DNA from 3 places in the Micromonospora sp. IBHARD003 genome. Region 1 is predicted to be linked to each of the others. Evidence: riboswitches for the same ligand, from Rfam matches in the RefSeq annotation. Region 1 holds a riboswitch; each other region holds the start of a gene.
The links. A riboswitch is a leader RNA that binds a small molecule or an ion and turns the genes downstream of it on or off. The one in region 1 is predicted to bind cyclic di-AMP.
Positions count from the first base shown of each region.

Region 2: another riboswitch for cyclic di-AMP. It lies ahead of ACTWOL_RS15295 (transglycosylase family protein); the one in region 1 lies ahead of ACTWOL_RS32270 (M23 family metallopeptidase).
Region 3: another riboswitch for cyclic di-AMP. It lies ahead of ACTWOL_RS04580 (C40 family peptidase); the one in region 1 lies ahead of ACTWOL_RS32270 (M23 family metallopeptidase).

Region 1 is NZ_JBWBBX010000001.1:7,348,757-7,358,924, reverse strand. Features, by position in the region: gene ACTWOL_RS32285 (STM4012 family radical SAM protein) at 1-407, shown strand, start outside; gene ACTWOL_RS32280 (STM4011 family radical SAM protein) at 422-1,330, shown strand; gene ACTWOL_RS32275 (SGNH/GDSL hydrolase family protein) at 1,291-2,082, opposite strand; gene ACTWOL_RS32270 (M23 family metallopeptidase) at 2,511-3,518, opposite strand; cyclic di-AMP (ydaO/yuaA leader) riboswitch at 3,523-3,677, opposite strand; gene ACTWOL_RS32265 (tyrosine-protein phosphatase) at 4,219-5,034, shown strand; gene ACTWOL_RS32260 (DUF6126 family protein) at 5,090-5,260, opposite strand; gene ACTWOL_RS32255 (helix-turn-helix domain-containing protein) at 5,369-5,962, opposite strand; gene ACTWOL_RS32250 (aspartate aminotransferase family protein) at 6,048-7,433, opposite strand; gene ACTWOL_RS32245 (transketolase C-terminal domain-containing protein) at 7,430-7,825, opposite strand; gene hpnH (adenosyl-hopene transferase HpnH) at 7,822-8,844, opposite strand; gene ACTWOL_RS32235 (phosphorylase family protein) at 8,850-9,518, opposite strand; gene shc (squalene--hopene cyclase) at 9,520-10,168, opposite strand, start outside.
Region 2 is NZ_JBWBBX010000001.1:3,446,204-3,456,371, reverse strand. Features, by position in the region: gene ACTWOL_RS15325 (hypothetical protein) at 218-400, shown strand; gene ACTWOL_RS15320 (SurA N-terminal domain-containing protein) at 603-1,256, shown strand; gene ACTWOL_RS15315 (nucleoside triphosphate pyrophosphohydrolase) at 1,288-2,280, shown strand; gene ACTWOL_RS15310 (Uma2 family endonuclease) at 2,303-2,932, opposite strand; gene ACTWOL_RS15305 (cytochrome P450 family protein) at 3,043-4,299, shown strand; gene ACTWOL_RS15300 (transglycosylase family protein) at 4,429-5,418, shown strand; cyclic di-AMP (ydaO/yuaA leader) riboswitch at 5,675-5,903, shown strand; gene ACTWOL_RS15295 (transglycosylase family protein) at 5,908-6,588, shown strand; gene eno (phosphopyruvate hydratase) at 6,993-8,273, shown strand; gene ACTWOL_RS15285 (FtsB family cell division protein) at 8,401-8,865, shown strand; gene ACTWOL_RS15280 (DUF501 domain-containing protein) at 8,935-9,477, shown strand; gene ACTWOL_RS15275 (Ppx/GppA phosphatase family protein) at 9,474-10,168, shown strand, end outside.
Region 3 is NZ_JBWBBX010000001.1:1,072,065-1,081,179, reverse strand. Features, by position in the region: gene ACTWOL_RS04625 (class I SAM-dependent methyltransferase) at 1-257, opposite strand, end outside; partial or broken gene ACTWOL_RS04620 (VOC family protein) at 310-537, opposite strand; gene ACTWOL_RS04615 (VOC family protein) at 742-870, opposite strand; gene bioD (dethiobiotin synthase) at 875-1,600, opposite strand; gene ACTWOL_RS04605 (adenosylmethionine--8-amino-7-oxononanoate transaminase) at 1,675-2,964, opposite strand; gene bioB (biotin synthase BioB) at 2,957-4,126, opposite strand; gene ACTWOL_RS04595 (8-amino-7-oxononanoate synthase) at 4,272-5,429, shown strand; gene ACTWOL_RS04590 (ATP-binding protein) at 5,787-6,227, shown strand; gene ACTWOL_RS04585 (DUF6328 family protein) at 6,275-6,796, opposite strand; gene ACTWOL_RS04580 (C40 family peptidase) at 6,970-7,446, opposite strand; cyclic di-AMP (ydaO/yuaA leader) riboswitch at 7,450-7,601, opposite strand; gene ACTWOL_RS04575 (hypothetical protein) at 8,011-8,319, opposite strand; gene ACTWOL_RS04570 (ATP-dependent Clp protease proteolytic subunit) at 8,327-8,995, opposite strand.

The DNA.
Region 1 (10,168 bases):
GCTGCGGGGCCCGCTCGTACACGTCCGGGCTGCACTACTCGTTCGACTACGCCGTCGACATGCGGGAGATACGCAGGATCATCGACGACTACACGCTCACGGAGGACTTCACCCGCGCGGAGGTCGGCCGGCGCATCGACGGGGACGAGGCGCGCCGCCGCCATCTGCTCCAGTCGCTGCTGCAGGCGCAGGGCATGGCGGTGGCGGAGTACACGGCGCGCTTCGGGAGCCTTCCGGCCGACGACTTCCCGGCGGAAATCGGAGCGTTCGCCGGGCACGGCTGGCTGGAGGAGACGGCTGGGCTGCTGCGGCTGACCGCGGAAGGGCTGGCCCATTCGGACGCTCTCGGCCCCGCGTTGTTCTCGGTGGGTGTGCGGGCCGCGATGGCCGAGTACGAGGCGAAGTGAGGGGCGCGGCGGGCATGGATCTGACGCTGCTGTACCGGGGGCCGCTCGCCTCCTGCGACTACGACTGTCCGTACTGCCCCTTCGCCAAGCGCCGCGACAGCCGGGAGCAGTTGCGGACCGACCGGGCCGCGCTGGAGAGGTTCGCGGGCTGGGCGGCAGAGCAGACCGACGACCGGCTGGCCGTGCTGTTCACTCCCTGGGGGGAGGGACTGGTCCGCTCCTGGTACCGGAGGACCCTGGTCGAGCTGTCCCGGTTGCCGCACATCCGCCGGGTCGCGATCCAGACCAATCTGAGCTGCCGCACCGACTGGCTGGCGGACGCCGACACGGACACGCTGGCCCTGTGGTGCACGTACCACCCCGGGCAGACGCCGTACGACAGGTTCCTGGGCAAGTGCCGTGACCTCGCCGACCGTGGTGTCCGCTTCAGCGTGGGCATCGTCGGCTTCGAGGAGCATCTGGAGCAGGCGCGGCGGCTGAGGGCCGACCTTCCGGCCCATGTCTATCTGTGGATCAACGCGGCGGAGGGGCGCACGTACACCGACGAGGAGGCCGCCCGCTGGACCGCACTCGACCCGCTGTTCCCTTACAGCCGCCACCCGCACCGCTCGGCCGGGCTGCCGTGCCGCACGGGCGAGTCGGTGATCTCGGTGGACGGCGACGGATCGGTGCGGCGCTGCCATTTCGTCCGGACCCGGCTCGGCAGTCTGTACGACGGCTCGTACCGTCCGGCGCTGCGGCCCCGTCCCTGTCCGCTCGCGGTGTGCGACTGCCACATCGGCTATGTGCATCTGGAGTCGCTGCCGCTGTACGACGTGTTCGCGGGCGGGGTCCTGGAGAGGATTCCCGCCACGCTGCCGCACACGACGGACGGCCCGGAGGCTCAGAGAGGAAGCAGGTCGGGGCGCTTCGGCTCCACATGATCGCCCGAGGATTCGCCGCGCAGGCGCCTTCCGATCCACGGGACGAGGTGCTCGCGGGCCCACTGGATGTCGTCGCGCCGGATCTCGAGCGTGCCCCGGGGCGGCAGCGGCGGCCACGGCTGGTCCGGGTCGGCGGGCACGTCGATCCCGAGCACCTGGGCGGCGCGCAGGGCGACACGGGTGTGGCCCTCGGGCGAGAGGTGCAGCCGGTCGCCGTCCCAGGCGCGACGGTCCTGGACGGACCTGAGGGACCACAGGTCGAGCACCGGGCAGCCGTGCCGGTCGGCGATGGCCCGTACATGTGCGGTGTACGTGGCGATCTTGCCGCGCAGATGGCGCAGCACGGGAACGCCCCTGGTGTCGAAGCCGGTGGTCACCATGACGGTGCCGACGGACGCGCGGAGGTCGGCGACGGCGCGTTCCAAGCGCTCGGCGACATCGTCGGGGTCGGTACCCGGCCGGATGATGTCATTGCCCCCCGCGCAGAACGTCACCAGATCGGGGGCGAGTTCCTTGGCCCGCGGAACCTGCTCCTCCACGATCTGGTCGAGAAGCCTGCCGCGTACGGCGAGGTTGGCGTAGCGGAAGGTGTGCTCCGGTACGCGGTCGTCGAGCAGGACCGCCAAGCGGTCCGCCCAGCCGGCGAACTGTCCGTCGGGCCCCGGGTCTCCGACGCCTTCGGTGAAGCTGTCGCCGATGGCCGCGTACGACCAGAATGTTCCGTTTGCCCTTGATCTCGCATCGTCTGCCACGTCACGACATCATTCACGGCCCGAAGTGACCTACGCCACCGTAGGGAGGGGTTGACGGGGAGTGACATAGACCACCCGGTCGGTTTCGGGCGGAGGGAATACCGGGAACGGACACACGTCCGCCGCCCCCCGCGTCAGGAAGGGGGCGGCGGACGCCACTGACATGCCGTCAGACTAGGTCCTGTCCGGGCGATCTTTGAGGATCAGCCCGCGGCGTCAGATGCATGGGGTCTCCCCAGGCCCCCGGGGGCCGAGGGGAAGCATCGCAAGGCGGTGGGGGTACCCCCGGCCGGAGGCTGGGGGAGATCGCTCTCGTACTGGGCATACCCGGGCGACTCCGACAACGCAGCGTGGGGGTACCTCCCAGCGGTAGCTGGGGGAGTGCCGTAGCTGTCGTCGCAGGCCCGAGAAGATCGCCCGGACAGGACCTACAGGGACACCCCGTGCCCGCGGAGGTAGGCCAGCGGGTCGATGTCCGAGCCGTAGTTCGGCGTGGTCCGGATCTCGAAGTGGAGGTGCGGACCGGTGGAGTTGCCGGTGGAGCCGGACAGACCGATCTGCTGGCCGCCGCTCACGCCCTCGCCGGCCGAGACGGCCAGGGAGGAGAGGTGGGCGTACTGCGAGTAGGTGCCGTCGGTGTGCCGGATGACGACCTGGTTGCCGTAGGCGCCTGCCCAGCCGGCCGAGACGACGGTGCCCGGGCCGACGGACTTGACCGAGGTGCCGATGGGCGCGACGAAGTCGATACCGGTGTGGTAGCCGCTGGACCACATGGCACCGGGAGTGCGGTACGAGGTGCTGATGCCTCCGCCGACCGGAGCGGCGTAGAAGGAAGCCTTGCTCTTCACGGCCGGAGCCGCGGCGGCCGCGGGCGCGGCGGCGGCCTTGGGGGCGGCTGCGGCGGCCTGGGGTGCGTCCTTCCGGGGCGCGGAGTCGGCACGGTCGGCCGAGCGGGACGCCCGGTCGCTCTTCGCCGTTGCCTCGGCCTTGGGCTGCGCCTTGGACTGAGCCTTGGATGCGGCCCCGGGCTCCGCCTGGGCCGGGGTCTTCGCCCGCGGCGCGGCACCGAGCGCGAGCTTGAGGCCCGGGTGGATCAGTGAGGGGTTCGCGCCGACGGCCTCGCGGTTGTCGGCGTACAGCTTCTTCCAGCCACCGCGGACGTCCTGCTCCGCGGCGATCTTGGACAGGTGGTCGCCGGGCACGACCGTGTAGACCTTCGGCGCCTGCGGAGCCTGGGGCGCCTGCGGGGCGGCGGCCTGGCGGGCGACGGCGGCGACGTGCTCGGGAGTGACGGCGGTGGCGGACGCTTCCGCGGCATGCGCCCCGGCGGCACCGATGAGCGGGAGTGCGATGGCGGCGCCGCCGGTGCCCGCGGCGACGAATCGGCGCGCGAGCGGTCGGGCCTTCGGACGACGGTGCTTACCCCGTGCGGGCATGGCGAGTTCCTCTCCGGCGCCTGCGAGGTGAGCTGTCGGGTTCGGACTGGAGATGCCCGGCCGCGCGGTCACGCGACTTCACCCCGAGCCGCCCGGAACTCCGGGACGGCGTACTTACCTGGGTCCCCCGCTCCTGCCACGCGTGGGTGGGTGTGAAATTCCGGACGGTGGCAGGATTCGGCGGTCCGTCCGGATTGCGGCGACCGTAGGCGAGCGGGGCGAGAGGTACAAGGAGTGCCAATCAGTCGCCATTCACCCGGGCGATATCAACAGGGATCTACCGGTCACCCTCTGTTGATTCGAATCTTTGACTTGCTTACGGGCAAAGGGCTTTGACGGGGAGGTACAACAACGGACCGTCACGAATATGATTCGGCTCACGACCCGAAGCCCATCCCCCTTCCAACCGGGGCGTGTTACGCGAATTCACCAATTCGGACAGAAGCCTCATCAGGCATAGAACATTCCAAGTCGACATCCGACGACTACGGCCAGGTCCGCCCGCAACAGACAGACCGGGACACCATCCCGACGCCGATGGAAACCCATCACGGGCATATCGGACTAACAGTGCAATGCACCTCATAAGGAAGGCGGTCGGGACGGCCGCCGTGATGATTGCCTGAGGAATCAATGTCGTATGGTCAAGTGCATACCGTCGTCGGCGCGCGGCGCCGACCACAGGCCCGGAGGAGCCCCCGTGACGCAGCAGCTGCCCCAGGTCCCGTCGACCGAGCCCGAGCTCTCCGGAGTGCGCAACTTCCGGGACGTCGGCGGCCTGCCGACCGTGGACGGACGGCAGGTACGGCACGGCAGGCTCTTCCGCAGCGGACACCTCGCCCACGCCACCGACGAGGACGCGGCGTTCCTCGCCTCCCTCGGCCTCCACACGATCTTCGACTTCCGCAATGCCGCCGACCACAGGCTGGAGGGAGCGGACGTCGAGCTGCCCGGCGTGCGGAACGTGAACATCCCGCTTAGTGATCCCGCCGACGGCGCCGAGTTCTGGACGATGGTCCGCGACGGAGATCTCGACCAGCTGCGCTCGATCCTCGCCGACGGCCAGGCAGCGGCACGGATGACCGCCTCGTACCGGAAGATGATCAAGCAGCGCACGCAGGAGCACAGCCGTGTGCTCCACGCCCTGGCGGAGGACAGCGTCCCGGCGCTGATGCACTGCGCGGCGGGGAAGGACCGTGCGGGGCTGTCGATCGCGATCTCGCTGCTGGCGGTGGGTGTCGAGCGGGACGCCATCGAGGCCGACTACCTGAAGTCGAACGACCCGCACCGCCGCTACAAGGTCCGCCGCAGCGACACCTCCCCGGCCGGGATGTCACCCGAGGTCATGGAGCTGCTCCGGCCGCTGTTCGACGCCCGCTCCGAGTATCTGGCGGCGGCGTTCGAGACCATCGAGGAGACCTGGGGCGGCACGGAGCGCTATCTCTCGGAGGGCCTGGGCCTCGCCCCCGAGACCCAGGAGCGGCTGCACGGCCGTCTGCTGGACGGGGCGGTCTGACCTCCGCCAAGACTCGGTCGGCCCTCTGCGGCTCCCCCGGCCGCAGAGGCCCCCCTCACTTCCCTCCGACGGTGAACAGGAGGTAGAGGAACGCCGCGAACAGATGGCCCGCGACCAGATAGGCGAAGAGACGCACGGCCAGTCCGACCGGGAAGGTCTTCTCCTCGCCGGAGGTGGCGGCGGCGTCGCGGCTCGCGCGCCCGCTCGACGGCGGCTTCTCGGGCATGACGGAACTCCTCGGGTGTGCGGGCGGACGTATCGGGCGTGGGACCGGCGGTCCAGGGGCGCGGATCAGGGCTCCGCGGCTCAGGCGTGCGGACCGGGGCTCCGCGGCTCAGGCATGCGGATCGGGACTCTGCAGCAGTGTGTGGACGAACAGCAGCTCGACCCCGCCCGTCGTGGCGGCCGCGATCCGGTGCGGAGTGAGCGAGTCGAAGTGGGCGCTGTCCCCGGGGTCGAGCTCCTGGACGGTGTCGCCGAGGCCCAGCCGCAGCCGGCCCTCGAGTACGTACAGCCACTCCTCGCCCGGATGGACCCGCACCAGGTCGCCCTGGGTGCCGTACGGCACTCGGACCCGCAGGGCCTGCATGGCCCGGCCGCGTCCGCCGGCCTGCCGGTAGATCCAGCCGTCGGCCTCCGCCGGGCCCATCCGGCCCTCGCGGATGACGGCGTCGCGTTCCGGCGGGATCTCGCCGAGGAGATCGGCGACGGTCGTACCGTAGATCCTGGCGAGAGTGAGCAGCGCCGGCAGCGAGGGCTGCCGGTTGCCCGTCTCCAGCCGGGACAGATGGGCGGGTGACAGGCCCGCTCCCCGGGCGGCGGCCTCCAGGGTGAGACCTCGGCGGCGGCGCAGTGCGCGCAGCCGCGGGGCGACGTCGGGCAGCTCGTCCGCTGCCTGCCCGGAGGGCTCTCCGGCGGATGGGGTCATGGCTCCATTGCGCCAGGATGTTTCCCCCTGGGCAAATTCTTTGCCTCAGAGGCAAAGACGCGGCCCGGCAGACGGCTCTACCGCACTACCGCTGTGCCACCGCCTGCTTCACCAGCGTTCTGCCGAAGTCCCACATCAGTCCGCCACCGGCATGCGCGTCGTCCATGAGAGCCGTGAAGGCCCCGACGAACCGGTCGACCTCCGCCTCACCGATGACGAGCGGCGGGATCAGTTTGATCACTTCCATGTGGTCGCCGGAAACCTGGGTGAGGATCCGGTGCTTCTGCAGCAGGGGCACGACCACCATCTGGGCGAAGAGCCCCTTGCGGGCGGCCTGCAGCATCGTCCACCGGCTGCGGAGCCCCAGGGACGACGGTCTGCCGAACTCGATACCGATCATCAGTCCCCGGCCGCGGACCTCCTTCAGCAGCTCATAGCGGTCGACGAGAGCCGCGAGCCGTGCCTTCAGCAGCGCTCCGGTGGCCCGGGCGTTGGCGACGAGCCGCTCCTCCTCGATGACCGAGAGGACCGCGAGCCCGGCGGCCATCGCCTGGGCGTTCGACCCGAAACTGGCCGAGTGCACCAGGACGCGGTCCATCGACGCATAGACCTTCTTGAAGATCCAGTCCTTGCCGAGCGTCGCCCCCACCGGCACATAGCCGCCGGAGAGCGCCTTCGCCACGCACACCAGGTCGGGCTCCACCCCGTCCTCGTGCTGGTAGGCGTAGAAGTCACCGGTCCTGCCGAGGCCGGTCTGCACCTCGTCCACGATGAGCAGGGCTCCGCGGCGGCGCAGCAGCTCCTGCGCCGCCGGAAGGAATCCGGGCGGGGCCTCGTGCACGCCCTTGCCCTGGATGGGCTCCACGACGAAGGCCGCCACGTCCCCGCGCCGCAGCTCCCGCTCCAGCGCGTCCAGATCGCCGAGCTCGACGGCCGTGTCCGGGAGCAGCGGGGCGAAACCGTCCCGGAAGCCCGCCTCACCGTTGACGGAGAGCGAGCCGGTGGTCAGCCCGTGGAAGGCATGGGCGCAATAGAGGATCCTGGGCTTGCCGGTCGCGTACCGGGCGAACTTCAGCGCGGTCTCGACGGCTTCCGTACCGCTGTTGCCGAAGAACACCCGGTCCAGGTGCGGGCTCTGGGCCAGCAGTCTCTCGGCGAGCAACCCGGGCAGCGGCGAGCAGTCGAAGCGGGTGAGGTCGGCCAGCGACGCGTCGAGGACGTCGTGCAGCGCCTTGCGGACGACGGGGTGGTGCCGGCCGAGACCCATCACGCCGAAGCCGGCGAGCATGTCCAGGTAGTCGTTGCCTTCGTCGTCCCAGAAGTACGCGCCCTCCCCTCGCTCGTACACCTTGTCGAAACCGATGGTGTGGAGCATGCGCGGCAGCTGGTGGTTGAGATGCCTGGTGTGCAGTTCGTAGCGCTCGCCGCCGCGCTCGGCCAGCAGACGCCCCAGGTCGAACTCCTTGCTCATCGTCCGTTCCCCTCGCTCTCCCCCGCGCGGTGGGCGGAGGCGGCTTCCTCGCGGTGTACCAGGGCGGCGCTGATCCGGCCCGCGATCTCCACGGGCGTCAGCCCGATGTCGGCCAGCACCTCGGCCCGTTTCGCGTGCGCCAGGAACTGCTCGGGGATACCGAAGGTGCGCAGCGGCACGTCCACCGCGGCGTCCCGCAGCGCCTGGCCGACGGCCGAGCCGACCCCGCCGGCCCGGATGTTGTCCTCGACGACCGCGACGAGGCGGTGCTGTGCGGCCAGCGGATGTCCTCCAGCATGGACACGTTCGGGCCCCCTCTCCTGGTCCGTTCCGGTCACGGCGACGGCGGGCACCAGGTCGTCCTGTCCGGGCGCCCGCCCGGTCGTCCTCATCCGCGGTTGCCGGACACCGTCTCCCGGGCGGCCCGCAGCGACTCCTTGAGGGAGCCCATGGTGGCGAGTACGGCGGTGGGCTCGTAGCCGCAGTGCGCCATGCAGTTGGCGCACCGCGGGTCCCTGCCCCGGCCGTACTTGCTCCAGTCGGTCTCCTCGACGAGCTGCCGGTAGGTGGGCACATAGCCGTCGCTCATCAGATAGCAGGGCCGCTGCCAGCCGAAGAGCGAGTAGTTCGGGATCGCCCACGCCGTGCACGGGAAGTCGACCTTGCCCTCGAGGAAGTCCAGGAAGAGCGGTGAGTGGTTCAGCCGCCAGCGCCTGCGGTTGCCGCCGGAGAACGCCTTCCGGAACAGCTCGCGGGTCTGTTCGACACCGAGGAAGTGCTCCTGGTCCGGTGCCTTCTCGTAGGCGTAGGCGGGCGAGATCATCATCTCGTCGACCTTGAGGTCGTCGTTGAGGTAGTTCAGCACCTCGATGACGGTCTGCGGGGTGTCGGTGTTGAAGAAGGTCGAATTGGTGGTGACCCGGAAGCCGCGCCGCTTGGCCTCCTTGATGGCCTCCACCGCCTCGTCGAACACGCCCTCCTTGGCGACCGACTCGTCATGGCGCTCCCGCAGCCCGTCGATGTGGACGGCGAAGGCGAAGAACGGCGACGGAGTGAAGCCGTCCATCTTCTTGCGCAGCAGCATGGCGTTGGTGCACAGGAAGACGTACTTCTTCCGGTCCACCAACTGGCGGACGATCTCATCGATCTGAGGATGCATCAGCGGCTCGCCGCCCGCGATCGAGACCATCGGCGCCCCTGACTCCAGTACCGCGCCGACCGCCTGCGCGACGGGCATGCGCTGTTTGAGCACACCCGCCGGATGCTGGATCTTCCCGCAGCCCTCGCACTTCAGATTGCACGCGAACAACGGCTCCAGCTCCACGATCAGCGGAAACTTCTCCCGCCTGCGGAGCTTCTGTTCGAAGAGGTAGGTCCCGACCTTGATGGATTGGCGGAGCGGCATGGCCATCTGGCTTACCTCCTGGGGAGCAGCGAAGAACGGTGCCATTCATGGAAAGCCGGAAGGACGGCACGCAGGACACGGAAAGCAGATATTCCACCGCGCACCGTGCCGATACGGACCAGTTCATGCTCTGGAGCGTCCACGACCACCCGGACGGCCGCAACGGGGCGTACGCCCGCGCTCAGAGCACTGTGGAGCGTGGCCGCCGACTCCATGTCCGCCGCGATCGCTCCGGTGGCGGCGAGCACCGCGCGCTCCTGGCCGCGTACGACGTGGTCGGTCCCGGTCAGCGGACCGCAGTGGACGGTGTGGCCGGGTACGGCCCGGGCCAGCGCCTCGGCCAGCAGCCCGGGCGCGGTGCAGGGCGTCATGCCCCAGGGGCCGCGGGTCTCGACCGCCACCACCAGGTCACCCGGGTGCATGCCCGGGGCGAGTCCGGCGCAGAAGCCGGAGGCGACGACCGCCGCATCGTGGCGGCGCTCGTCGTCCAGTGCCCGGGTGACGGCGCGCTGCGCGTTCTTCGGGCCCATACCCGTTCGCAGTACGGTCACCGGCCCGTGCGCGTCGTCTCGGCCGCGCCGGCCGCCCCGCAGGGCCAGCTGCTCGATGCCAAGTGCACAGGCGATCAGCAGTCCGGGCGGCGCGGCGCCGGACGGGGACGTGCCAGGGGGCGCGTTCACCTCAGGCCCCGTTCCGGCGGGCGGAGGGCTCGCCGTGCGCATAGCGGCCGAGTGCCGTGAGCGGGAAGACCTGACGGTACAGGTGGTAGTTGATGGAGAAGTCCCAGGGGAATCCGGTACCGGTGAACTGCGGCTCGTCCCAGGAGCCGTCCGGGCCCTGGGTGCCGGCGAGGAAGGCGATGCCGCGCTCGACCGCCTTGCCGTCCCGCTCCCCCGCGGCGAGGAGGGCCAGCAGGGCCCATGCGGTCTGGGACGCGGTGGAGCCGCCCTGGCCGGCGGTCGCGGGGGCGCGGTAGGACCGCAGGTCCTCGCCCCAGCCGCCGTCGTCGTTCTGGACGGATTCGAGCCAGCGGACGGCTCGCCGGATCGCGGGGTGCCGGGCCGGCAGTCCTGCCGCGGTGAGGGCCGGTACGACCGAGCCCGTGCCGTAGACGTAGTTGACGCCCCAGCGTCCGAACCAGGCGCCGTTCGGCTCCTGTTCGGCGAGGAGCCATTCGACGGCCGCGCGGGTGCGCGGGTGATGGGCGCGGCCTTCGAGGGCGAGCATCTCGACGACATGCGCGGTCACATCCGCGGACGGCGGGTCGATGACCTCGCCGAAGTCGCAGAACGGCAGGCGGTTGGGAAGCCGACTGGTGTTGTCGGCGTCG
Region 2 (10,168 bases), 3.9 Mb from region 1:
GCGCGGTCCGGCAGGAACGCAACACGCTCCACCTCCAGCGGCTTCTACAGGTCGCGTGCGCGACGGGGAGATCAAGGACGTGTTCCGCAGCCTGGCATAGACTTTGAACGCGTTCAAGTCCGAGTTGACGGAGGCGGAGCCCCACGGACCGTCATGGCCGTACCGCAACAAAGTGCCGCAAACCGCAGCGACTGATGGCGGTCGACCTAGACCCTCCATGGCCCGGAAGCGGCCGAACTTTCGGGAGCAGCCTGGGTGGGAGGTCGCTGCCCGGGAGTCGGTCCTGGCCGGGCGGCGGGTCATCGAGGAGCTGGCAGGCTCGGTGCAGCCCGAGGTCGTCGAGGCGGCCCGATCGCTGTTGCGGGCCATCGACGAGGACCCGGGGTTGCCCGAGGTCTGATCACCACCGGACGGCTCCCCGGCTGAGTCACTCCGACACTTCGACGCAAGGAACGCTCACCGCACCCCAAGCGCCTCCCGCATCGTTGACCGAATCAGTGGCACCGAAGTGGTGGCCCCGGCCGCACCGACTGCCTACCATCGATCACCGCAAGGTCTTTGTGCACCGCGTCACAATCACCACCGCACGCCGGGAGGCCCCTTTGCACCGCCGTCGTCGTACCGCGCTCGCCGTCTCCGCCGTGCTCGTCGCCGCGGGCCCCCTGCTCGTCGCCTGCGGCAATGAGGCGCATCCGGGGGCCGCGGCCGTCGTCGGAGGGGACCGGATCGAGGTGTCCACGCTCCAGTCGCAGGTCAGAGAGGTGCGGGTGGCCCAGGAGGCGGCCCCCGACTCCGCACAGCTGATCAAGAACACCGGGCAGCTCAGCCGGGCCAAGCTGCACAGCATGATCCTCGACCGGGTCCTGGAACAGGCCGCGGACGACGCCGGGGTCACCGTTTCGCGCAAGGAGCTCCAGGACGCGCGGGCAGCTGCCGTGCAGCAGTCCGGCGGTGAGAAGGCGCTGGCCGCCATGCTGCTCCAGCAGCGCGGAGTCGCCCCGGACCAGATCGACCAGGCCGTACGGGAAGAGGTCCTGCTGACCAAGCTGGCTGCGGCCCTCGGCGCCGACCTCGGCACCCCGCAGGGCCAGCAGAAGGTCGGGGCCGCTCTCACCGAGGCGTCGAAGTCGCTCGACATCGATGTGAACCCGCGCTTCGGCTCCTGGGACGACGCGAAGATCCAGCTCGGCGACTACAAGGCCCCGTGGATCACCCAGGTCACCAGGGAGCCGGAGGCCGTCCAGGCCGGGACCTGACCCGCCCGGCAGCCGACGTAAGGTCGAGGGCGTGAACGCTGAAGCCCCCGTCGAGCCCGGCCGTATCGTCCTGCTCACCGCCAGCCACCGCGTCGCGCCGGGACTGCTGTCCTGGCCGGCGTGGCAGACGCTGCACTCCGCCGGCCGTGTGCTGTGCGCGGACGGCGACCACCCGCAGCTGCCGTATCTGAGCGAGGCGGGCGTCGCGGTGGAGATCGCGGCACCGACCGCCCAAGAGCTGGTGGACGCCTGCGCGGGGGGACACACCGTGGTGGTGCTCGCGGCCGGTGAGGGCGATCAGGCCCTCACCGACGGCCTGGCCCGGATGGCGGGCTCGGGCCGCTTCCGGATGCCCGACCTCGAGCTGCTCCCCGGCTCCTACGACCTGCCGGGCGCCCGGCTGCTCGATCTGGTCCAGGTCATGGACCGGATCCGGCGCGAGTGCCCTTGGTCCTCGCAGCAGACCCACAAGGGCCTCGCCAAGTACGGCATCGAGGAGGCCTACGAACTCGTCGAGGCCATCGAGGACGGCGACCGCGACGAGCTGCGCGAGGAGCTCGGGGACGTTCTCCTCCAGGTGGTCTTCCATGCGCGGATCGCCCAGGAGGGCCGCGAGGAGGACGGCGAGGAGCCGTTCTCGATCGACGATGTCGCGGGGACGATCGTGGACAAGCTGATCCACCGCCATCCTCATGTCTTCGGCGACGAGCACGCCGAGACCCCGGAGGACGTCAAGGCGCACTGGCTGCGCACCAAGGCCGTGGAGAAGCAGCGCGACTCGGTGACGGACGGCATTCCGCTCGGCCAGCCCGGCTTGGCTCTGGCCGCGAAGCTGGCCTCGCGGGTCCGGACGGCGGGGCTGGACGTGGCCGTGCCTCCCGGCGACGGCGTCGGTTACGAACTGCTGGCGATGGCCGTAGGGGCCGAGGCAGAGGGCCACGACCCGGAGGCGGCCCTGCGCGCGGCAGCGCGTGCGTACCGCGACGCGATCCGCGCGACGGAGACGGCGGGGAACGGGTCCTGAGGCCCGGCCTGGACGGGGCCGGTCAGTCCCGCGGGCCTCGTCGCGGGCCCACCGCGGTGAGGTCGACCTCGATCGAGTACGGGACGTCGACCTTGAGCCGGTTGTGGTGGATGCCGGTGACGGCGTAGGAGTTCGTGGCGGGGTCGAGCTCGTAGACGTAGACGACCGGAAGCTCGTCGCTCTTCTCGACCCGCCAGAAGTGCCGGATCCCGGCCGCCGCGTACTTGCGGGGCTTGAGCTTGCGGTCGCGCTGCACGGATTCGTCCGAGACGATCTCGACGGCGAGCAGGATGTCGGTGGGGGCGTACCAGGTCTGCTCCGGACCCGTGCGGGCGCTCCACGGAACCACCATGAGATCGGGCTCCGGTCGGTCGCGCTCGCCCAGTTTGGTGGTCATCTCGCGGACGACGTAGAGGTCGTCCGGTGCCTGCTGCACCAGCTCGTTCTCCAGCAGCCGCAGTGCGGCCATGTGGAAATCGGTCTGCGGAGTCACGAAGAACAGTCCCCCGTCGATCAGCTCGGTGTGCGGCGGGAGACCCTTGATCCGGTCGAGATCGTCCGCCGTCCACCCACCGGCGGGCGGCACCGGGAACACGTACTGCTCCTCCCGGCCGTCCTGGTCTTCCTTCCGGTCTTCGGCTGCGGCACTCATCAGCGCTCCCATGCGACGGAGTCTGGCGCGTACGATCAGCGTACCCAGGGGGAATGCATACACGTACGCCGAACGAGTGAGCCGAGCAGGCCGGGCGTTACCGTCATCCCATGCACGACCAGCCCCCCGCCGCTCCCGAGCCCCCCGAGCTCTTCACCTGGGAGTTCGCCACCGACCCCTACCCCGCCTACGCCTGGCTCCGCGAGCACGCACCCGTGCACCGGACCCGGCTCCCGAGCGGGGTCGAGGCCTGGCTGGTGACCCGGTACGCGGACGCGCGGCAGGCGCTCGCCGATCAGCGGCTCAGCAAGAATCCGGCGCATCACGACGAGCCCGCGCACGCCAAGGGCAAGACGGGGATCCCGGGTGAGCGCAAGGCGGAGCTGATGACGCATCTGCTGAACATCGATCCGCCCGACCACACCCGGCTGCGCAGACTGGTCTCGAAGGCGTTCACCCCGCGCCGCGTCGCCGAGTTCGCGCCGCGTGTACAGGAGCTGACGGACCGGCTCATCGACGGCTTCGCGGAGAAGGGGAGCGCGGACCTCATCCACGAGTTCGCGTTTCCGCTCCCCATCTACGCCATCTGCGACATGCTCGGCGTCCCCCGTGAGGACCAGGACGACTTCCGGGACTGGGCGGGGATGATGATCCGTCACGGCGGCGGTCCGCGCGGCGGGGTGGCCCGCTCGGTGAAGAAGATGCGCGGCTATCTCGCGGAGCTGATCCACCGTAAGCGCGAGGATCCCGGTGACGACCTCATCTCGGGTCTGATCAAGGCCTCCGACCATGGGGAGCACCTCACCGAGAACGAGGCCGCCGCCATGGCCTTCATCCTTCTGTTCGCCGGGTTCGAGACGACCGTCAATCTCATCGGCAACGGCGTGTACGCGCTGCTGCGCCACCCCGGGCAGCGCGCACGTCTGCAGTCGTCCCTCGCCGCCGGTGACACCTCCCTGCTCGCATCCGGTGTCGAGGAACTCCTCCGCTTCGACGGGCCGGTGGAGCTGGCCACCTGGCGGTTCGCGACCGAGCCGCTCAGCCTCGGCGGGCAGGAGATCGCCTCCGGCGACCCCGTCCTCGTGGTGCTCGCCGCGGCCGACCGGGACCCGGACCGCTTTCCCGACCCCGATGTGCTCGACCTGGCCCGCCGGGACAACCAGCACCTCGGATACGGGCACGGGATCCACTACTGCCTCGGCGCGCCCCTCGCACGGCTGGAGGGGCAGACCGCGCTGGCGACCCTACTGACCAGGTTGCCTGACTTGCGGCTTTCAGTGGATCCATCCGATTTGCGCTGGCGCGGAGGGCTGATCATGCGTGGATTGCGCACTCTGCCAGTTGAGTTCACGCGCCAAAAGATCTGACGTCCCATCAGTATCGTGACTTTCACGTGATCTCCCCTGCATCGACTTGTGACTATCGCTCGGATGCGGCTACGTTCACCGTCAACTCGGGATCCCCAGGTCCCCTGTCGTCACACGAAAGGCCCACGCATGCTCTCCGGGAATGGTCGACACCGCCGCCCCCGCCAGGCTCCCGCCCTCTTCGTCGCGGCAGGGGTGACAGGATCGGCGATCGCCATCCCGCTGCTCGGCGCGGGTGCCGCGTCGGCCGCCGACGCCGGTACCTGGGACCGGGTCGCGAACTGTGAGACCGGCGGAATGTGGAGCGCCGACCTCGGCAACGGCTTCTACGGCGGGCTGCAGCTTTCCCAGGAGGCCTGGGAGCGGCACGGCGGCACGGCGTACGCGCCGCGGCCCGACCTGGCGAGCCGCTCGCAGCAGATCGCGGTCGCCGAGAAGGTGCTCGCCGCGGAAGGCCCGTCGGCGTGGGAGAGCTGTGCCGCGGTCACCGGGCTGATCAAGGACTCGTCCTCGCCCCGGGTCGACCCCGGCGCCACGGGCCGGACGCTGGGCTCCCAGGGCGATGACGACGAGGTGGACGCACCCTCCTTCGGTGACGGTGCGGACGCGGTGAGGGCGGAGCCCCAGGCTTCCCCGTCGTCCGGCGGGGAGCAGCCGGGGCAGAACTCGTCCACGGGTGCCGAAGGGCAGACGATGCGCGAGGCGTCCAAGCCGGCCGGATCCCCGGCGCAGGACGCGCAGGGCAAGCAGGACGCGGACGCGTCCGATTCGGCCGACTCCTCCCAGGGTGTGAGCAACGGCACCGAGGCCGGTTCCGGCAAGCGCCGCGGCACCCCCGCAGAGGAGGGTAAGGCGGGCAATTCGGGCGATGAGTATGAATCCGGTCGTCATGCCTCACGGGGTGACGGATCGACACGGGATGCCGCCGGTGCGGTGGATGAGTACATCGTCCGCTCCGGCGACAGCCTCTCCTTGATCGCGGACGCGCACGAGGTGCCCGGCGGCTGGGTCGCGCTCTACAAGGCGAACGAGGATGTCGTCGGCTCTAACGCCAACTTCATCACTCCTGGCCAGAGCCTCGATCTCACCCCGGAGCAGGGGCAGTTGACGAAGCGGTAAGGGTGCTTATGTCCACTTCTGTGCAAGTGAGACATGAGTCTCTTCCGGTCAACTGACCCCGGATGCCCGCCAAGTAGGGCCATCCCACCTCTCACCTGCGAAAACGGACATCAGGCCCCGTCAGATATGGGTGATTTCTCCCCGATGTTCCTCCTTTGAACATCGGGGAGAGGTGTGTTTACGGTCTGACCGCTCGCCATCGCGGGCCCCGTCGACCGTCACGCCGAATCCTGCCGTCGGTCGTAGGGAACAGCCGTCGCGTCAAGCGCCGTAGGCAGGAGCGGGGGACCCAAGGTAAGTGCCGCAACGGCCCGATGAGCCCGATGAGGGTGGGCGGGAGCGGCTTGGGGTGAAGCCGCGCGCTAGGTCGCGCGGCCGGGCAACTCGTCTTCCGGTTCCGTCGGATGCCCAGTCCGACCGGAACGGGGGACACCCCATCGGCCCGAACCCGACAGCTCACCTCGCAGGCGTCGGTGAGGGGATAACTCCATGCTGCTTTCCGGCAAGGGCAAGCACCGCCGCCCGTCCGCGCGCACCGCCCGTATCGCCACCTACGCCGCCGGCGTCACCGGTGCCGCCATCGCCGCGCCGCTCATGATCTCGGGGACCGCCTCCGCCGCGACCGCCTCCGAGTGGGACGCCGTCGCCCAGTGCGAGTCCGGTGGCGACTGGTCGATCAACACCGGCAACGGCTTCTACGGCGGCCTGCAGTTCTCGGCCTCCACCTGGGCCGCCTTCGGCGGTACCGCCTTCGCCTCCACCGCCGACAAGGCCAGCAAGAGCCAGCAGATACAGATCGCCGAGAAGGTCCTGGCCGGCCAGGGCAAGGGCGCGTGGCCGCACTGCGGCGTGAACCTGTCCCGCGCCGCGTACACCGGTGGCGCCGCCGAGGCCGCTCCGAAGCCCGCCAAGACCAAGGCTGCCCCGAAGGCGAAGCCCGCCGCTCCGGCCCCGAAGCGCGCCGAGGCCCCGACCACCCGCTCCGAGCGTCCCGCCGCCCCGGTGAAGAAGGGCGACGGCGAGTACAAGGTGAAGTCCGGCGACACCCTGAGCCAGATCGCCGAGAAGCACAAGGTCAAGGGCGGCTGGCAGAGGCTGTTCGACCTCAACAAGGACATCGTCGACGACGCCGATGTGATCTACCCCGGTCAGCTGCTCCACCTGCGCTGACCCACCCCGCTCCGGGGCCCCCGCCCAGGGGACTCCCCGCCCCGGAACCAGGGAGATCCAGAGGGAACATCCCGGGTCTCTCCGCGGGCCGTCGCCCGGTGGACCCGGCGGACCACCGGGCGGCACACCCGCCCCTTCGCAGCACACCCGTCCCCCCGGAAACCCCGGCCCGGTGCAACTTCTCCGTAGTCCTTCGGGCACGGGAGGTTGCCCCGGGTCGGGGTTTCTGCCGCTTTGGCTTCCTTTTTCGTCCCACGGGCCGGGCAGCGGCCGGCCGATCCCCCCGGTCCGGTTAGGCTCATGTCGCAAGGCCGAAGCGACCCTGCACCGACCCCGCGCCGCACCTGTACCGCAGGTGCTTCGCATACGTCACTTTCAGCGCCACATCCCAGAAGGAGATGCTCGTGCCGTCCATCGACGTCGTCGTAGCCCGGGAAATCCTGGACTCCCGAGGCAACCCCACGGTCGAGGTCGAGGTCGGCCTCGACGACGGCAGCACCGGCCGTGCTGCTGTTCCCTCCGGTGCCTCCACCGGTGCGTTCGAGGCCATTGAGCTCCGTGACGGAGACCAGAACCGCTACATGGGCAAGGGCGTCGAGAAGGCCGTCCTCGCCGTGATCGAGCAGATCGGCCCGGAGCTCGTCGGATACGACGCCACCGAGCAGCGCCTGATCGACCAGGCGATGTTCGACCTGGACGCCACCGACAACAAGGCATCGCTCGGTGCCAACGCCATCCTCGGTGTCTCGCTGGCCGTCGCCCACGCCGCGTCCGAGGCCTCCGACCTCCCCCTCTTCCGCTACCTGGGCGGTCCGAACGCGCACCTGCTCCCGGTGCCGATGATGAACATCCTGAACGGCGGCTCGCACGCCGACTCCAACGTGGACATCCAGGAGTTCATGATCGCCCCGATCGGTGCGGAGTCCTTCTCCGAGGCCCTGCGCTGGGGCACCGAGGTCTACCACACCCTGAAGAAGGTGCTGAAGGAGCGCGGCCTGTCCACCGGTCTCGGTGACGAGGGCGGCTTCGCGCCGAACCTGGACTCCAACCGCGAGGCCCTCGACCTCATCCTCGAGGCCGTCAAGCAGGCCGGTTACGCGCCCGGCAAGGACATCGCCCTCGCGCTCGACGTGGCCGCCTCCGAGTTCCACAAGGACGGCGCGTACGTCTTCGAGGGCAAGGAGCGCTCCGCCGCCGAGATGACCGAGTACTACGCGGAGCTCGTCGACGCGTACCCGCTCGTCTCCATCGAGGACCCGCTGTTCGAGGACGACTGGGCCGGCTGGAAGATCATCACCGAGAAGCTCGGCAGCAAGGTGCAGCTGGTCGGCGACGACCTGTTCGTCACCAACCCGGAGCGTCTCGCCCGTGGCATCGAGGAGGGCGCCGCCAACGCCCTGCTGGTCAAGGTCAACCAGATCGGTTCGCTGACCGAGACCCTGGACGCCGTCGAGCTGGCCCAGCGCAACGGCTTCAAGTGCATGATGTCCCACCGCTCCGGCGAGACCGAGGACGTCACCATCGCCGACCTGGCCGTCGCCACCAACTGCGGCCAGATCAAGACGGGTGCCCCGGCCCGTTCCGAGCGCGTGGCCAAGTACAACCAGCTGCTGCGCATCGAGGAGATCCTCGACGACGCCGCGGTGTACGCGGGCCGCAGCGCCTTCCCGCGCTTCAAGGGCTGACGCCCGAAGCGCCGGACGATTCGGCGACCGCGGGCTGACGCCCGCTTCCGTACGTCCCCGCACCCGGTCCCGTACCGTGTGCGGGGACGTCGGCACATAGTGGGCACATAAAAGGGGAGGGGCGCACATGGCCCGGGACCGGTTCTCCACCGCGACCCGGCTGCGACTGCTCGGCGAGCAGACCGCCGCCCGGGTCTACCGCTCGCAGACGCGCCGCCAGGCCCGCCGTTCCCGGCTCACCGGGCGCGCGGCCTTCCTCGCGCTGGTGGTCTGCTCGATGATCGTCGCCCTCGCCTATCCGACGCGGCAGTACGTGTCGCAGCGCAACGAGGTCGCCGAGCAGCGGCGGCTGGCCGAAGCGGCCCGCGAGCGGGTGGAGCGGCTGCGGGACGAGAAGGCGCGGCTCGGGGACGACGCGTACGTCCGGCGGCTGGCCCGCGAGCATCTGCACATGGTCCTGCCGGGTGAGACCGGCTACATCATGATCGACCCCAGGACCGGTGAGCAGACCCGTGCCCGGCACGACGGTGTCGGCCGTCCCTGGTACGCGAACGTCTGGGACGACGTCGACCACGCCGACGCGGGACGCTAGTGCTGTGGCCGCACGGCCGCACCGGCGAAGAAGCCACGAACGAGAACGAGCGAAGAGACAGACGCATCCATGGACACGCCTCCTCCGACCACCGAGCACACCCCGCCCACCGAGGCGGACATCGCCGCGTTCCGGGACCAGCTCGGCCGCCCGCCGCGCGGTCTGCGCGCGATCGCGCACCGCTGCCCCTGCGGCAACCCGGACGTGGTCGAGACGGCCCCGCGCCTCGAGGACGGCACACCGTTCCCGACGCTGTACTACCTGACCTGCCCGCGTGCGGCCTCGGCGATCGGCACGCTGGAGGCGAACGGTGTCATGAAGGAGATGACCGAGCGCCTGACGACCGACCCCGAGCTCGCCGCGGCCTACCGCGCCGCGCACGAGGACTACATCGCGCGCCGTGACGCCATCGAGGAGCTGAAGGGCTTCCCGAGCGCGGGCGGCATGCCGGACCGGGTGAAGTGCCTGCACGTGCTGGTCGGCCACTCCCTGGCGGCGGGCCCGGGAGTGAACCCGCTCGGGGACGAGGCGATCGCGATGCTGCCGGAGTGGTGGGCGAAGGGCCCCTGCGTCACCCCGTGCGCGGACGAGACCCCCGGGGAGAGCGAGTGACCCGCGTCGCCGCCGTCGACTGCGGTACCAACTCCATCCGGCTGCTCGTCGCCGACGCCGACCCGGCGACCGGCGAACTGGTGGAGCTCGACCGCCGGATGACCATCGTGCGCCTCGGACAGGGCGTCGACCGCACCGGCCGGCTGGCCCCCGAGGCACTGGAGCGCACGTTCGCCGCGTGCCGTGAGTACGCCGGGGTCATCGAGGAGCTCGGGGCCACGAAGGTGCGCTTCGTGGCGACCTCCGCCTCGCGTGACGCCGAGAACCGCGAGGACTTCGTGCGCGGTGTCGTCGGCATCCTGGGTGTGGAGCCCGAGGTGATCAGCGGGGACCAGGAGGCCGAGTTCTCCTTCACCGGCGCCACCAGGGAACTGCCGGGACACGAGGAGCGCCTGGTGGTGGACATCGGCGGCGGCTCCACCGAGTTCGTGGTCGGGCACTCCCGGGTCGAGGCCGCCCGTTCCGTGGACATCGGCTGCGTACGACTGACGGAGCGGCATGTCCGCAGCGATCCGCCGACCGCCGACGAGGTCGCCGCGATGCGGGCCGACATCGGGGCCGCGCTGGACCTCGCCGAGCGGACCGTGCCGATCCGCGACGCACGGACCCTGGTGGGGCTGGCCGGTTCGGTGACCACGGTCGCCGCGATCGCGCTCGGACTCGGGGCGTACGACCCGACCGTCATCCACCA
Region 3 (9,115 bases), 6.3 Mb from region 1:
GTCACCGCCGACTGCCGCAGGACACGCTCCGGTTCGATCGCCACGACCTCGGAGACCGCAGCCGGGTAGTGGGGGAAGTTCAACCCGTTGCCCGCGCCGATCTCGATGATCCGGCCGGAGAGGCCCGCCAGCAGCTCCCTGCGGTAGGCCGCGATGCCGGCTCTCGCGTCGGCGGCGACGCTGATCCTCGTGTAGAAGCGGGCGAACACGGGGTGATGGACGGCATCCCGGGGGACTTTCGGCGCGCACAACGGCATCGTGGCCTCCTCCGACGACCGGTACGGTGATTCTCCCCCCGTACGGCCCGGATCAGCCGGGTCCGTCACTCACAAAGCAGAATTCGTTGCCCTCGGGGTCTCTCAGCACCTGGAAGCGGCCCTGCTCATCGGTGACGATTCCGCCGACGCGCGTGGCCCCGAGCCGTACCGCATGGGCGGACGCGGCCACGATGTCGCCCGCGTCCAGATCCAGATGCAGCCGGTTCTTGAGCGACTTGCCCTCCGGCACACGCTGGAACGCCACACGGACGAACCCGGGCGGATCGACATAGGGGGTTTCTGATGGATCTCCGTGGAGGAAGGAGCGGCGTCCGGTGCGTGCTCTCGGGGTGCCGGTTGGAAGCCCTCGTACTGGACGTACTTGGGCTTTCGGCCGGTGCGGCGAGTGGGGGTACCTCCCACGCCGTAAGGCCGTGGGGGCGGGCCGGGCGTCGCGACGCCGCGGAGATCCGTCAGAAGCTCCCTAGGCCCAGCCGGGCTCCCGCTCCACGGCCTCTCCGCCGAGCAGCGCCGCCCAGAACCGGGCCAGCGCCGCGGGCTCCGCGCAGTCGAAGACGATCTCGTTGACCTGTGCGCGCACGGTGCCGCCCATGGCGTCAGCCGGCGGACGCCGCGGACGCGGCGAAGTCATCCGCGTTCCACAACCCGCCGAGCACGGGGGCGAGCCAGGACGGCGCCGCCCTGCGGAACGCCTCGGGTACCAGCCCGCCCGAACCCTCGGGCACCGCCCCGATCAGCGGAACACCCGCCGACACGGGGAAGTCGTCGGCATTGCAGCGCATGGCGAGATCAGGCACGGCGGGCCAGCTGCCCACGACGACGCCCAGCGGTTCGAGCGTTCGGGACCGGAGCGCTTCGGTGGTCAGCGCGGTCGCGTTGAGCGTCCCGAGCCCGGCGGTCGCGACCACGAGCACCGGCGCACGCAGCAGCCGGGCGGCGTCGGCGAGCGTTCCGCCCTCGTCGTCGAAGCGCACGAGGAGGCCGCCGGCACCCTCGACGAGCACCAGATCGTGCTCGGTGGCCAGCTTCTCCGCGGCCTCCGCGACCTCCCGGGGTCCCACGGGCGTCAGGCCCGCCCGCCGCGCCGAGGTGTTCGGAGCCAACGGCTCGGGGAACCGGGCGAGTTCCACCGCGGTCACTCCAGGGCCCGCGAGCGTGGCCGCGACATGGGCGTCTCCGGGCTCACCCGGCGCGAGCCCGGTCTGAGCGGGCTTGAGGACGGCCACCTTCCGGCCCTGGGCCGCGGCCACGGCGGCCACGGCGGCCGTGACCACGGTCTTCCCGATCTCGGTCCCGGTGCCGCTGACGACGATGACACCCATACTGCTCCTCGCTCCTTCTCGTCCCGCAGTCGTGCCGCATTCCGGACCCCGGCACGGGCCACCGGCCCCCGGTCTCAGCCCGCGGCCGCCGCTGCGCACACCGCCCGTGCGATGAGCGCCAGATCCTCGTCGCCGGTCACGAACGGCGGCATCGTGTACAGCAGATCGCGGAACGGGCGGATCCACACCCCCTCGCGGACCGCCGCCTCCGTCGCAGCCGCCATGTCGACGGGATGGTCGAGCTGCACGACGCCGATGGCCCCGAGCACCCGTACGTCCCGCACGCCCGGGAGCGACCGCGCATCGGCGAGCCCTTCGCGCAGCCCCGTTTCGAGACGCTTGACCTCCTGGGCCCAGTCCTGTCCGAGCAGCAGGTCGATCGACGCGCAGGCGACCGCCGACGCCAGCGGGTTGCCCATGAACGTCGGGCCGTGCGCCAGGACCGGGACCTCTCCCCGGGAGATCCCGTCGGCCACCCGGGGAGTGCACAGTGTCGCCGCCATCGACAGATAGCCCCCGGTCAGCGCCTTGCCGAGGCACATGACATCGGGAGAGACCGCTGCGTGCTCCGACGCGAAGAGCGTGCCCGTGCGGCCGAAGCCGGTGGCGATCTCGTCGAACACGAGCAGCACGTCATGGGCGTCGCAGGCTTCCCGGAGGACCCGGAGATACTCGGGGGAGTGGAAGCGCATCCCGCCCGCGCCCTGGACCACCGGCTCGACGATCACCGCCGCGAGCTCGTGGGCATGACGCCCGACGAGCTCGCGCAGATGGTCCGCGTAGGCCTCCTCGTAGCCGGCCGGCGGGGCGTCCGCGAACACCTGACGGGGCAGCACACCGGTCCAGAGCTGGTGCATCCCGCCGTCCGGGTCGCACACCGCCATCGGCTGCCAGGTGTCCCCGTGGTACCCGCCCCGCCAGGTCAGCATCCGCTGCTTCTCCGGCCGCCCCACCGAACGCCAGTACTGCAGGCACATCTTCACCGCGACCTCGACCGAGACCGAGCCGGAGTCGCACAGGAAGACATGCCGCAGCGGCTCGGGAGTGATCTCGACCAGCCGGGTGGCGAGCCGGACGGCGGGCTCATGCGTCAGCCCGCCGAACATCACATGGCTCATCCGCTCCAGCTGCCCGTGCGCCGCCTCGTTGAGCACGGGGTGGTTGTAGCCGTGGATCGCCGACCACCAGGACGACATACCGTCGACCAATTCCTCGCGGCCGTGGGCCGGTTCGGCGAGCCGGAGCCGGATCCCGGACGCGGATTCCACGACCAGCGGGTCCGTACGGCCCGGCATCGGGCCGTACGGGTGCCAGACGTGCGCCCGGTCCAGCGCGACGAGCTCGCGGACCTTCTCGTCACGCATTCGGCGCGAGGTCCGTCCCGGCGCCGCGGCGCCGCACCGCCACCAGATCCGTACGGGCGGAGGAGACCTCGGGCGCGGCGGCGGACTCGCCGCCACCGCACGGCTCGCAGCCGCCGCCGTGGGAACCGCAGCCGCCGCCTGCCGCGGCGACCGCGTCCGCCCGGTGCTCGGGCAGCGTGGTGGTGTCCGTGCCCTCCACCTCGAAGCCCGCGTCCGCGATCATCTCCAGGTCGGCCTTGCCGGCCTGGCCCTCGCTGGTCAGGTAGTCGCCGAGGAAGATGGAGTTGGCGAGGTGCAACGCCAGCGGTTGGAGGGTGCGCAGATGCACCTCACGGCCACCCGCGAGCCGTACCTCCACGTCCGGGCAGACGAACCGCACCATGGCGAGGATGCGCAGCGCCCGCTGGGGCGTCAGATTCCACTCCTTGGCGAGCGGAGTGCCCTCGAACGGGATCAGGAAGTTCACCGGCACCGAGTCCGGGTCCAGCTCGCGCAGCGCGAACACGACGTCGACGAGGTCCTCGTCGCTCTCGCCCATACCGGCGATGAGCCCGGAACAGGCCGAGAGACCGGCTGCGTGCGCCTTCTGGACCGTGTCGACGCGGTCCGCGTACGTGTGGGTGGTCGTGATGTCCCCGTACGTGCCCTCGGAGGTGTTGAGGTTGTGGTTGTACGCATCCGCACCCGCCGCCCGCAGCCGCTCGGCCTGACCCTCGGAGAGCAGACCGAGGCAGGCGCACACCTCGACGTCCTCGTTCTCCTCCTTGATGGCCTCGATGGTCTGCGAGACACGGTCGACGTCCCGGTCGGTCGGCCCCCGGCCGCTCGCCACCAGGCACACCCGCTTCGCGCCGCCCGCGACACCGGCGGCCGCGGCCTTCGACGCCTCGTCGGGCTTCAGCCAGGTGTACTTGAGGATCTCGGCCTTGGACCCGAGGCGCTGCGAGCAGTAGGAGCAGTCCTCGGGACACAGCCCCGACTTCAGGTTGACCAGGTAGTTCAGCTTCACCCGCCGCCCGAACCACTGACGGCGCACCTTTCCGGCCGCGGCCACCACGTCGAGCAGTTCGTCGTCGGAAGTCGCCAGAACGGCGAGCGCTTCTTCGCGGGTCGGCAGCTCACGCCGCAGGCCCTTGTCCACCAGCGTGTTCAGGAGGTCCATGGCGGAGATCCTCGCCTACCGGACACCCGTCGGCCAAGGAGGAACTCGACAACACACGCGGAATGGGGTGTGTGTATGGCCACACCCTGACCTTTGCCTCACCCGGCTAGGGTCTGTGCGCTGCCTACAAAAGGACCGGACCGTCATGCCTCAGGCCCTGCCCCAGGATCCGTTCGAGTGGACCGACGAGGCGGCGCGCCTGCGCGCGGACGCCGGTCTCGTCCGTACGCTGCGTCCCCGGCCCGCCGACGACACGCTGCTCGACCTCGCGAGCAACGACTACCTCGGACTCACCCGCAGGCCCGAGATCACCGGCGCCGCGGCGGACGCCGCCCGTCTCTGGGGCGCCGGCGCCACCGGATCCCGCCTGGTCACGGGCAGCACGGCACTGCACACCGAACTCGAGCAGGAGCTGGCCCGGTTCTGCGGCTTCGAGGCCGCGCTGGTGTTCTCCTCCGGGTACACGGCGAACCTCGCGGCCCTCACCGCGCTGAGCGCGCACGGCTCCCTCATCGTCTCGGACGCGGGCAACCACGCCTCCATCGTCGACGGCTGCCGCCTCTCCCGTGCCGAGACGGCCGTGGTCCCGCACGCCGACCCGGAGTCCGTGGGCAAGACCCTCGAGGCGCACCCCGGCCGGCATGCCCTCGTCGTCACCGACTCGGTCTTCTCGGTGGACGGGGACGCGGCCCCGCTCGCCGCGCTCGCGGGCGCCTGCCGTGCGCACGGAGCCGCGCTGGTGGTCGACGACGCGCATGGCCTCGGGGTGCTGGGAGACGGCGGCCGGGGTGCCCTGCACGCGGCGGGACTCGCGGGCTCCGCCGATGTCGTCGCCACCATGACCCTCTCCAAGTCCCTCGGCAGCCAGGGCGGAGCGGTGCTCGGTCCCGCACGGGTCATCAGCCATCTGGTCAATGCCGCACGGACGTTCATCTTCGACACCGGGCTCGCGCCGGCCGCGGCGGGCGCTGCGCTGGCGGGTCTGCGGCTGCTGCAGCGCGAACCGGGGCTGGCCGAGCGCGCCCGGGAGGTGGCGACGACGCTGCACGCGCGCCTCACGGACGCCGGGCTGACGGCCGCCCGCCCGGACGCCGCGGTCGTTTCCGTCCAGGCGCCGTCGCCGGATGCGGCCGTGCGCTGGGCCGCGGACTGCCGGGCCGGGGGTCTGGCCGTCGGCTGCTTCCGGCCGCCGTCCGTGCCCGACGGCATCTCGCGGATCAGACTCACCGCGCGGGCCGATCTCACGGACCGCCGGATCGAGGAGGCGGTCGGCGTCATCCTGCGCAACGCGCCGTCCCGCTGAGCCCGTACGGACGCCGGACGGCCCGCGGGGGCCCCGGCGGTCGGCCAACGGGCCGCCCCGGTGGCGCCGTTCGAGCCGATGGCCGGGCCGGGGCGCCGAACCACCGCCCGGCCGCCGCGCTTGAGAGCCGGGCCGTAGACAGCGGTTGCCCCGGTGCGCGGCCAAATACGGTCTCGCGTAGCAGAGTTCACTGCTTCGGGCGACAGTTGTCTGCACATCCGGGCGGATCGCCGCCGGAGGCGGCACAGACGGTGGCACTCTGGCGTTCAGCGCAAACGAGGCCACGCGCCGGCACACCGTCCGCTCCGTGCCGTCCCGTGTCGTCCTGCGGCCCCCGTGGGAAAGGGACAGCTCGCCATGGCAGACCACCAAGAAGCATCCGTCACTCTGCCGAGCGATCCCGCCTCGGTCTCCACGGCCAGGAGATACGTCTCCGGCGTCCTCACCGAATGGGGTCTTCCGGGGGAGGACCAGATGGCGGACACGGTACGCCTGATCGTCTCCGAGCTGGCCACCAACGCCGTCCAGCACACCTTCGGGCAGTCGCCGACGTTCACCGTCGGCCTGCGGCTGGAGCGGGACGAGCAGCTGCGCATCGGCGTCACCGACAGCCATCCGCGCTGGCCGCAGCGGCTGCCCGCGGCGGTCCAGCAGGACAACGGCCGCGGAATGGTGATCATCCGCACCCTCACCGCCGAGCACGGCGGGCAGCTGTCGGTGGCCCCCACTCCGGAGGGCGGCAAGACCGTCTGGATCGCCCTGCCCTGGGCACCCGCTCCACTCGGGGACCCGGACTGAGGGCCGGTGTCACCGATACGGACATGAACGCCGGTGCCGTACGGACGTCAGCGGTCGGGCCGTTGCCGTTGGCCGTCCGGGCGCTCCCGCCGGCCCAGCCTGAGTGCAAGCGCCAAGGGCAGAGCGCCCCACAGCAGCGTGCACACGAACAGGGTCGCCGCGGCGGCGACGATCCCCTCGGGCGTGCCGTGCACGACATCGACGACCAGCAGTACCGCCGAGGTCAGCGCCAGGGCGAGCACGGCCATACCGATCCCGGCCAGGCGGGAGGAGACGGAGACGATCTCCTTCTTGGCGCCCTTGCGGAAGAGGCCCCGGTGCACCGCGGCGGGTGCGGTGAACAGCGCCGCTGCCAGCACGGCCAGCATCAGCGTCGTCACGTACGTACCGCGCTGGAAGGAGTCGAGGGACGGGAAGCGGGCGGTGAAGGCCAAGGTCAGCAGGAAGGCGAACAGGATCTGGACGCCGGTCTGGATGACACGAAGCTCCTGCAGAAGCTCGGCGAAATTGCGGTCCGCCTGCTCCAGCTCCGTTTCGTCCCGCGAGGCGCGGGTGTCGTCATCGCCCATTTGGTACGAGTAACGCACATCCTGCGGATCCTGTCATGTGCACGGGCCGGTCGGACGAGGCGCCGGCCGTGCCCCGTGGATGCCCGGACCGGCGACGCAATGCGCCGTGTCCGCGCGCGTATCCGGAGGCTCCCACGGGGCCGCACACCGCTCCTACCGGATGTCCCGGAAGGTCACCGCACGCGCCCGTACCGGACGCTCTTGGACCAGATCTTGCTCAGCTTCACCACGGAGCCGCTCTTGGGCGAGTGCCAGATCCGTCCCCGGCCCGCATAGATGCCGACGTGGTAGACCTGCCCGCCGGAGTGGAAGAACACCAGGTCACCTTGCTGGCGGCTGGACGCCGGGACATGGCGTGTGCGGTTGTACTGCGCCTGTGCGGTGCGCGGCAGGCTCTTGCCCGCCTTCTGGAACGAGTAGAGGACCAGACCCGAACAGTCGAACCGGTTGGGGCCCGTGGCGCCGTACCGGTAGGGCGCACCCTTCTTGGACTCGGCGACTTTGAGAGCCTTGGCCGCGTACACGGAGGCGGCGTGGGCCTCGGGGGTGCCGCCTGGAACGAGCAGTGAGCCGCCCATGGTGGCGAGTGTGAGCGCCGAGACGGCACCCGTCCGGGAGAGCAGGGACGGGCAGTGTGTCTGCGCAGTCATGCGCAACCCTTCGTCAGCCGCCTGAGAAGGATGACCTGTCGGGTTCGGGCTGGCGAAGGTGCCCGGCCGCACGAAGCGGCTTCACCCCAAGGTCCGGCCACTGGGCGCGGACCGTACTGCTGGGTCCTCCACTCCTGCCGAAGCACTCATGTCGACCAGACATCCGGCGCGGCGGCAGGACTCGGCGTCCGCCCGGACCGCCCCGCCGTGGTGGCGGGGGCTTGTCGTCCCAGGGATCTTGACGCACGAACTGCCGGAATTCCGAGTCGAAACGACGATTTGTGAGGCTCCTCACCGCTGGCCCATTCAGGTGGACGATCCCGTTCGGCCCAGTCGGAGTGGCCGCGTAACGAGCGTCGTACCTGCGGCGGAACGGATCGTTCGGCCAGATGGCCGACGAGGGAACGCAACTTGCTCAGACCCCGTGCGCCGGCCCCGGCTACGCCACCTGGCCGACACCCAGTCGTACGCGTGTGTCCCGCCGTCGGCGCGGTGGACGCCGTCCTTCGGCGATGGCCGGGCCGTGGCCGCGTCCCGGTGCACGGCCACGGCCCGGCCGCGGGCTCAACGGGGGGACTCCGGCGGGACGGTGATCCGCGCGGTCCGCCGCTCGCCGTCCAGTACGCGCAAGGCGCGGGCCAGCGTGGCAGCGTGCAATTCCCTTTCCCCGCGCGCGTGCATCAGCGCGAGCGCGTCCCGCAGGGCGACGGCCTGCGCTGCCAGCGCCTGTGCGGCGCGCAGCGCTCCGTAGGTATGGGTGCCACGGGCCGGGTTGATCCTTCCCAGCTGGTCGACGACTTCGAGATAGCGGTCGATGAACTCGCCTTCGGCGCGGGTCAGGGCGGGCAGCGGAGGAAGCTCGGGCGGCAGCACCGCCCGCTCACCGCGTTCCGGGCGAAGCCGCGGACGCCTTGCGGTTTGTGATGATGTGATCGACCAGGCCGAAGTCCTTCGCCCCGGCGGCGTCGAAGACCGTGTCGCGGTCCAGCACGGTGCGTACGCGCTCGTCGCTCTGCCCGGTATGCCGTACGAGCATGGCCCCCATCTGCTCGTGCAGCCTCAGCAGTTCCCGTGCGTGGACGTCCAGGTCGGACGGCTGCCCCTGAACGGGCTCGTCCAGCGCGGGCTGCCGGACGACGATCCTGGCGCCGGGCAGCGCCATGCGCTTGCCGGGCGTACCGGCGGCCAGCAGTACGGCAGCGGTCGAAGCCGCTTGTCCGAGACAGGTCGTGGCCACGTCGCACCCGACCACCTGCATGGTGTCGTAGACGGAGGTCATCGCACTGACGGGACCGCCGGGGGAGTTGATGTAGAGGTGGATGTCCTGCTCGGGTGCGGCGTATTCGAGGTAGAGGAGTTGGGCGACGACATCACCCGCCGATGTGTCGTCGACGGCCGTGCCGAGGAAGACGATCCGTTCGCCGAGGAGCTTCGCGTAGGGGTCGAGGGTGCGGACGCCGTTGGTGGTCCGTTCGCTGAACTCCGGCAGGACGTAACGGGCGTAAGGGCGGTCCAAGGCGTACCCCTTCGTCGGAATGCGGCGCTGCATTCATGGGTGAAAAATGTACAGGACGTACAGACTGTCGTGATGGCGAGCATGGCCCATGGACGAAGGGGGAAGCAACAAGTCGGATGGCAGTTCGCTCTCGGCGTGAGAGTGGGCCTCGCG